Regions from separate parts of the Pseudomonas sp. NPDC090592 genome, predicted to be linked through region 2. Evidence: predicted binding sites of a transcription regulator. Region 2 holds the regulator's gene; the other holds the start of a gene.
The links. The regulator sigma-54, encoded in region 2, starts transcription at its own class of promoters, with help from an activator protein. The targets are predictions, from matches to a motif close to ANTGGCATNNANNTTGCTNT.

Region 1 (4,343 bases), on a different contig from region 2:
GTGCAGCACCAGTGGCACACCCTGACCAAGACCGGCAAGGTGCCGTCGTTGAACAAGCTGGAGCCCGGCCCCTTCGTCGAAATCCACCCCGAAGATGCCGCCCGGCTGGGCGTTGCTGAAAAAGACCAGGTGGCCATTCGCTCTCGTCGCGGCCGTGCCGTGCTGCCGGCACGCCTCAGCGACCGGGTCATGCCCGGCAACTGCTTTGCGCCGTTCCACTGGAACGACCTGGTCGGCGAGCAACTGGCAATCAATGCCGTTACCTGCGATGCGGTCGACCCGTTGTCGCTGCAGCCCGCCTTCAAACACTGCGCCGTGGCCCTGGAACGGGTTGCAGGCGAGCGTATCGAAGCCCTTGAACTGAACACTGCCATTGCGGAGCCAGCCCATATGCCGACTGCCACCCTGTCTCGTCTGCTTGGCCTGGACACCCTGCCAGCCCCGGTGCTGGCCGAGGAAGAGCGTCATTACCTGCAAGGTTTCCTGCTGGGCCTGGAGCAGAGCCGTGCCGATGGCCTGCCCAGCCTGCCGGCCAGTGCACCGTTGGCAGCCAGCCGCCGGTTGTTCGTCGACGGCTTGCTTGCCGGTCTGTTTGCCCAGCCCACGGTGTTACCCGCTGCGGCGTTGTCGGCACCACGGCATCAAGTGCTGTGGGCCTCGCAGACGGGTAACGGCGAGCTGTTGGCCCAGCGCTGTGCTGAACACTTGCGCGGTGCCGGCCTGGACGTGCAGCTCAGTTGCATGGAGGCGGTCAGCCCGCGCCAGCTACAAGGCGCCGCCAGCGTGCTGCTGATCGCCAGCACGTTTGGCGATGGCGACGCGCCCGACAGCGCCGGGGCATTCTGGCAGGCGTTGCAGGGCGAGGAGGGCGCCCACTGCGCCGAGCTGTCTTATGCCGTGCTGGCCCTGGGCGACTCCAGTTACGACCAGTTCTGCGGTTTTGGCCGCAAGCTCGACCAGCGCCTGGCCGAGCTGGGTGGGCGGCGCCTGTTGCAACGGGTGGACTGCGAGCCGGACTTCGACGAAGCCTTCGCCGGCTGGCTCGACGCTTTGCTGCCGTCGCTGGGCAGCGTCGCAGCGCCGCAGCCGGCAACTGAACCTGCGGCTGTGACGGCCTACAGCAAACAGCAACCCTGGGCCGCCAGCCTGCTGGAAAACCGCCTGCTCAACGGCCCCGGTGCCAGCAAGGAAACCCGCCAGATGGTCTTCGACCTGAGCGGTAGCGGCTTCACTTATGCCGCCGGTGATGCCTTGGGCGTGTGGCCGTGCAACTGCCCGGCCCTGGTCGAGGAACTGCTGGCGCTGATGCAGCTCGATGGTCAGGTCATGGTCGAGCTGAAGGGCCAGCCTGCCATGCCACTGGCCGAAGCCCTGCGCAGCCATCTGGAAATTGCCAAGGTCACCCCGCAACAACTTCAGGCATTCGCAGGCAATGCGCCCGATCTGCAGCGGCTGCTGCAACCCGAGTGCAAGGCCGAGCTGCAGGACTGGCTGTGGGGGCGGCAACTGGTCGATGTGCTGCGCGCCTTTCCCCAGCAGTTGCCACTGGCCAGTTGGCTGGCGTTGCTCAAACCGTTGCAGCCGCGTCTCTACTCGATCAGCTCCAGTCCGCTGGCGCATCCGCAGCAGGTGCATTTGACGGTGTCGACGGTGCGCTATGGCGAACGCAAGGGGGTGTGCTCAAGCTTCCTGGCCGACCGTGCGCAGGCGCTGAAGGTGGCGATCTTCCCGCAGGTTTCGAAGCATTTTCGCCTGCCGGAGGACGACAATGTGCCGGTGATCATGGTCGGCCCCGGTACCGGTATCGCCCCTTTCCGCGCCTTCCTCGAAGAGCGTGAGGCGCGCGGGGCGCAAGGCGGCAACTGGCTGTTCTTCGGTGAGCAGTACGCGGCCACCGACTTTTATTACCAAGAGCAGCTGGAAGCCTGGCAGAAAGCCGGGCACTTGCGCCTGGACACAGCGTTTTCGCGTGACCAGGCGGAGAAGATCTATGTGCAGCAGCGCATGATCGAGCAGGGCGCACAGCTGTGGCAATGGCTGCAGGCGGGGGCGTACTTCTATGTGTGTGGTGATGCGCAGCGCATGGCCAAGGATGTGGATGCGGCGTTGCGGGTGATCGTGGCCGAGCATGGCGGGATGGATGTAGCGGCGGCTGCGGCTTATGTCGACGATCTGGGCAAGGCCAGGCGTTATCGGCGGGATGTGTACTGAGTGCTCCAAGTTGGGGTGTTGTGCACTTTGAATGTGCATTGACAGTGCCGGCCTCTTCGCGGGCTCGCCCGCTCCCACAGGTACAGCGCAAACCTGGAAAACCGTGGAGATCCCTGTGGGAGCGGGCGTGCCCGCGAAGAGGCCAGCACAGGAAACAGGCTTGGCACACTCCCTGCTTTACCCCAGATACAACAAAGCCCACTGATCAATGGCGATCAACCCGGGCCCCCTACCGTGATGAATACAGGCAAAGGCGCCTGGAGCTTCGGCTCCAGGCGCTTTTTTTTTGATCGAGGATCGGCATATGAAGGCAACAGCGAGCAGCGGGCAACGAGAGCGCCTGGTCATCGTCGGCAACGGCATGGTCGGCCACCACTGTGTCGAGCAACTGGTCAGCCGTGGCGCCTTGCAGCGCTTCGAGGTGCGGGTGTTCGGCGAAGAGCGCCAGCGCGCCTACGACCGCGTGCACCTGTCCGAGTACTTCGGCGGCAGCTGTGCCGAAACCCTGGCCCTGTGCGAGCACGATTTCTACACCGCCAATGGCGTGCACCTGCACCTCGGTGAGGCCGTGCTGGCAATCGACCGCGAGCGCTGCGAGGTGGTTACCGCCGAAGGCCGTTATGGCTATGACCAATTGGTGCTGGCCACCGGTTCCTATCCCTTCGTGCCGCCGATCGAAGGCTCCAGCGGCAACGCCTGTCTGGTCTACCGCACGCTCGACGACCTCGACGGCATCCGCGCCGCCGCTGCCAGTGCCCGCCGTGGCGTGGTGGTTGGCGGTGGCCTGCTCGGCCTGGAGGCCGCCAACGCGCTCAAGTCGCTGGGCCTGGAAGCCCATGTGGTGGAGTTTGCCCCGCGCTTGATGCCGGTACAGCTGGACGGCGAGGGCGGTGCCGCGCTCAAGGCGCAGATCGAGGCGCTGGGCGTGGGTGTGCACCTGTCACGTGCCACCCAGTCGATCAGCGCGGGTGAAGGGTACCGCTACCGCATGAACTTCGACGGCGGTGAGCACCTGGAAACCGACCTGATCGTGTTCTCTGCCGGTATTCGCCCGCAGGATGCCCTGGGCCGAGCCTGTGGCCTGGACATCGCCACGCGTGGCGGGGTCGTGATCGACAACCATTGCCGCAGCAGCGACCCGCGCATCTTTGCCATTGGCGAGTGCGCTTCGTGGAACGGCAGCGTGTTCGGCCTGGTTGCCCCGGGCTACAGCATGGCGCGCAACCTGGCTGCGTTGCTGATGGGGGAGGCGGCAGTTGCGTTCACCGGCGCCGACATGTCGACCAAGCTCAAGTTGCTGGGCGTGGATGTCGGCTCGATTGGCGATGCCCATGGCGCCACGCCAGGTGCGCGCAGTTACCGCTTCATCGACGAAGCCAACAGCGCCTACCGCCGGCTGGTGGTGGATGCCAGCGGCAAGCATGTGCTCGGCGCGGTGCTGGTGGGTGACAACAGCTACTACGACACCCTGCTGCAATACGCCCAGAACGGCATTACCCTGCCGGCCGACCCGGCCGCGCTGATTCTGCCGCAAGGCGGTGGCGCGCCGGCCCTGGGCGCCGATGCACTGCCCGACAGCGCGACCATCTGCTCGTGCCACAACGTCAGCAAAGGCGCGGTTTGCGCTGCCATCGACAGCGGCTGCAGCGACCTGGCTGCGGTCAAGGGCTGCACCAAGGCCGCCACCGGTTGCGGAGGTTGCGCGGCGCTGCTGAAGCAGGTGTTCGAGCACGAACTGACCGCCCGTGGTGTTGCGGTAGACAAGAGCCTGTGCGAACACTTCGGTTACACCCGTCAGGAGCTGTACGGGCTGGTGCGCGTGGAAGGTATCCGCACCTTCAGCGAACTGCTCGAACGCCACGGCAAGGGCCACGTAGGCTGTGACATCTGCAAGCCGGCGGTCGGCAACATCCTCGCCTCGTGCTGGAACCAGCCGATCATGGACCCGGCGCTGGTGCCCCTGCAGGACACCAACGACACCTTCATGGCCAACATGCAGAAGAACGGCACCTACTCCGTGGTGCCACGCATACCGGGTGGTGAAATCACCCCCGACAAGCTCATCGTCATCGGCCAGGTGGCGAAGAAGTACGACCTGTATACCAAGATCACCGGGGGCCAGCGCATCGACC
Region 2 (4,343 bases):
CAGACCCAACTTGTTGATGATGGTGATTTCGCGGGCGGGCATCGTGGGGCGGATCCTTGGGCTAGAGGTCGCGGTGGCGGACCTGGACGTTTTTCAGGGATTGCTGCAGCTGTTGACCAAGGCGTTCGGTGATGTACACCGAACGGTGGTGGCCGCCGGTGCAGCCAATGGCAATGGTGACGTAGGCTCGGTTGCTGGCAGCGAAGCGGGGCAACCATTTGAGCAGGTAGCTGGAAATGTCGTTGTACATGTCTTCGACATCCGGCTGTGCGGCCAGGTACTCGACAACCGGTTGGTCGAGGCCAGAGTGCTCGCGCAGCTCGGGCTTCCAGTAGGGGTTGGGCAGGCAGCGCACATCGAACACCAGGTCGGCATCGACCGGCATGCCGCGCTTGAAGCCGAACGACTCGACCAGGAACGCGGTGCCAGGCTCGGGTTGGTTGAGCAGGCGCAGCTTGATCGAATCACGCAACTGATAAAGGTTGAGGCTGGTGGTGTCGATCTTCAGGTCGGCCAGGTCGGCGATCGGGCCCAGAAGTTCGTTTTCGACGCGGATCGCTTCGGCCAGCGAGCGATTGGCATTGGTCAGTGGATGCCGTCGGCGGGTTTCCGAGAAGCGCTTGAGCAGCATGTCTTCGTCGGCATCCAGGAACAACACATCGCACTGGATGTTGCGCGCACGGGCTTCTTCGAGCAATTCGGGGAAGCGCGTCAGGTGGCTAGGCAGGTTGCGTGCGTCAATCGACACGGCAACCTTCGGTTGCAGCAGTTCGGTGTTGATCAGTGCTTCTTCCGCCAACTGCGGCAGCAGCCCGGCGGGAAGGTTGTCAATGCAGTAGAAACCGTTGTCTTCCAGGACATCGAGGGCGGTGCTCTTGCCGGAGCCGGACCGGCCGCTGACAATGATCAGGCGCATGTTCAGTGCTCGTTCTGTACGTCCAGGACAACCTGGTACAGGGCCTCGTCACTGCTGGCGGCACGCAGGCGATCACGAACCTCTTTGCGATCGAGCATGCTGGCAATCTGGCGCAGCAGTTCCAGGTGTGCATCGGTGGCAGCTTCGGGCACCAACAGGACGAACAGCAGGTCCACGGGTGCGCCATCGATGGCGTCGTAATCGATTGGGGCTTCAAGGTGCAGCAGGGCGCTGACCGGGGAGGTGCAACCTTCAAGCCGGCAGTGCGGGATGGCGATGCCATTGCCGAAACCGGTCGAGCCGAGTTTTTCCCGGGCGACCAGCTTTTCGAAGACGTCTTGCATCTCCAGTTCTGGCACTTGTTCGGCGATGACGGTGGCGACCTTTTCCAGGGCGCGCTTCTTGCTGCCGCCCGGCACGTTCACAAGGGAACGGCCGGGGGTCAGGATGGTTTCAAGTCGGATCATGGATGAGGGGGATCAGCGGGCAGCTGCACCTTGCAGCAGGCTTTGCTGTTTTTCCTTGTGTTTTTTCAGTTGGCGGTCGAGCTTGTCGGCCATGGCGTCGATCGCTGCATACATGTCTTCGTGTTCGGCATTGGCAACCACCTCGCCGCCCGGAATCTGCAGGGTCGCCTCGACCTTCTGCTGCAGCTTCTCGACTTTCAGGATGACCTGCGCGTTGGTGATCTTGTCAAAGTGGCCCTCCACGCGAGTGAGCTTCTCGAGCACGTAATCGCGCAGTGGCTGGGTGACTTCTACATGGTGTCCACTGATGTTGACTTGCATACAGCTTCTCCTTTGTTGCCCGTGCATAAAGAGGCAGGTCTTGCACCTGCCCCACAAACGCTGTGGCACATCTCAGGCGCTACATCAGTCGCTTGCGCTCGCTCGACGGTGCGATGCCGAGGGACTCGCGGTACTTGGCGACGGTGCGACGGGCTACCTGGATGCCTTGTGCCTCCAGTAAACCAGCGATCTTGCTGTCACTCAATGGCTTTTTCTGATTTTCCGCGGCAACCAGTTTCTTGATGATCGCGCGGATCGCTGTGGACGAGCATTCTCCGCCTTCGGAGGTGCTGACGTGGCTGGAGAAAAAGTATTTCAGCTCGTAGATGCCACGCGGTGTGTGCATGTATTTCTGCGTGGTCACCCGCGAAATGGTCGACTCGTGCATGCCTACCGCTTCGGCGATGTCGTGCAGCACCAAGGGCTTCATCGCTTCGTCACCGTGGTCGAGGAAGCCGCGCTGGTGCTCGACGATCTGCGTGGCAACCTTCATCAGGGTTTCGTTGCGGCTTTGCAGGCTCTTGATGAACCAGCGCGCTTCCTGCAACTGGTTGCGCATGAAGGTGTTGTCGGCGCTGGTATCGGCACGGCGGACGAAGCCGGCGTACTGCGGGTTGACGCGCAGGCGCGGGACGGCTTCCTGGTTCAGCTCCACCAGCCAGCGCTCGCTGTCTTTGCGCACGATGACGTCAGGTACCACGTATTCAGGCTCGCTGGACTCGATTTGCGAACCGGGGCGCGGGTTCAGGCTTTGCACCAGCTCGATCACCTGGCGCAGCTCGTCTTCCTTGATTTTCATGCGGCGCATCAGCTGGCTGTAGTCACGGCTGCCGAGCAGGTCGATGAAATCAGTGACCAGGCGCTTGGCTTCGGTCATCCACGGGGTATTGGCGGGCAATTGGCGCAGTTGCAGCAGCAGGCATTCGCCCAGGTTGCGGGCGCCGACGCCGGCTGGCTCGAACTGCTGGATGCGGTGCAGCACCGCTTCGACCTCGTCCAGCTCGATATCCAGCTCCGGGTCGAAACCGGCGCAGATTTCCTCGAGGGTGTCTTCCAGGTAGCCCTGGCCGTTGATGCTGTCGATCAGGGTAACGGCGATCAGGCGGTCGGTGTCGGACATCGGCGCCAGGTTCAGCTGCCACAGCAGGTGGCTTTGCAGGCTCTCGCCGGCCGATGTGCGGGTGGTGAAGTCCCACTCGTCGTCATCGTTGCTCGGCAGGCTGCTGGCGCTGGTCTGGTAGATGTCTTCCCAGGCGGTGTCGACCGGAAGCTCGTTGGGGATGCGCTCGCTCCACTCACCGTCTTCCAGGTTGTCGGCACTGACAGTGCTCTCCTGGAAGCTGTTGTCCTGGACTTCGGCGGCCGGTTTGTTCTCGGCGTTGTCCGCCATCGGGTCGCTGTTGTCGAAGTCCTCGCCGTCTTCCTGACGTTCGAGCATCGGGTTCGACTCCAGCGCTTCCTGGATTTCCTGTTGGAGGTCCAGGGTAGAAAGCTGGAGCAGGCGGATGGCCTGTTGCAACTGCGGTGTCATCGTCAGTTGCTGGCCCATTTTTAGGACGAGCGATGGTTTCATGGCTGGGGCTTAATACCTTGTTCGCCGGCGCGCATGCGCCATCCACTACACGAGGGCGCCAGGGCGCCAGATCAAGCAAGTTTTATGCCTTAAATTGTAGCGTTTGCCTAGAGCACTGTAACAACTTTAGCCCCGGTTTCAGGGCGATCTGCCAGTACTCCAGGCATGTGCCGGGGTCAGAGCCGGAACTCGTGGCCCAGGTAAACCTCTTTCACCAGGTCGTTGGCCAGGATGGTCTCGGCATCGCCTTCAGCGATCAGGCGGCCATCATTGACGATATAGGCGGTTTCGCAAATATCCAGGGTCTCACGCACGTTGTGGTCGGTGATGAGTACACCGATGCCCTTGGCCTTGAGATGGTGGATGATCTGCTTGATGTCGCCGACCGAGATCGGGTCGACACCGGCAAATGGTTCGTCCAGCAGGATGAACTTGGGCGCGGTCGCCAGGGCGCGGGCAATCTCTACGCGGCGGCGTTCACCACCGGAGAGGCTCATGCCGAGGTTATCGCGGATGTGGCTGATGTGGAATTCCTGCAGCAGGCTTTCCAGCTCTTTGCGCCGGCCTTCGCGGTCGAGGTCCTTGCGGGTCTCGAGGATGGCCATGATGTTGTCGGCCACCGACAGCTTGCGGAAGATCGAAGCTTCCTGCGGCAGGTAGCCGATGCCGGCGCGGGCGCGGCCGTGCATGGGCTGGTGGCTGACATCGAGGTTGTCGATGAGCACGCGGCCCTGCTCGGCCTGCACCAGCCCGACAATCATGTAGAAGCAGGTGGTCTTGCCGGCACCGTTGGGGCCGAGCAAGCCGACGATCTGGCCGCTGTCGATCGACAGGCTGACGTCACGTACCACCTGACGCCCCTTGTAGCTCTTGGCCAGGTGCTGGGCTTTGAGGGTTGCCATTTACTCGGCCTTCTTCTTGGGCTGGATCACCATGTCGATACGCTGACGCGGTGAGGTCACGTTGCCACCGCGACCGGCAGTTGCCACCTGGGTCTGGGTGTTGTAGACGATTTTCTCGCCTTCGGTGGTGTTGCCCTCGTTCTCGACCTTGGCACGGTCGGTGA

Region 1: nirB (nitrite reductase large subunit NirB) is a predicted target of sigma-54. The motif match lies at 2,371-2,390, and genes of this name have one in related genera.

What each region holds. Positions count from the first base shown of each region.
Region 1 is NZ_JBIVXJ010000026.1:55,913-60,255, reverse strand. It holds gene ACIQUI_RS21150 (molybdopterin-dependent oxidoreductase) at 1-2,211, shown strand, start outside; gene nirB (nitrite reductase large subunit NirB) at 2,516-4,343, shown strand, end outside.
Region 2 is NZ_JBIVXJ010000015.1:100,482-104,824, forward strand. It holds gene ACIQUI_RS15645 (HPr family phosphocarrier protein) at 1-42, opposite strand, end outside; gene rapZ (RNase adapter RapZ) at 62-916, opposite strand; gene ptsN (PTS IIA-like nitrogen regulatory protein PtsN) at 919-1,383, opposite strand; gene hpf (ribosome hibernation-promoting factor, HPF/YfiA family) at 1,396-1,704, opposite strand; gene ACIQUI_RS15665 (RNA polymerase factor sigma-54) at 1,784-3,277, opposite strand; gene lptB (LPS export ABC transporter ATP-binding protein) at 3,454-4,179, opposite strand; gene lptA (lipopolysaccharide transport periplasmic protein LptA) at 4,180-4,343, opposite strand, start outside.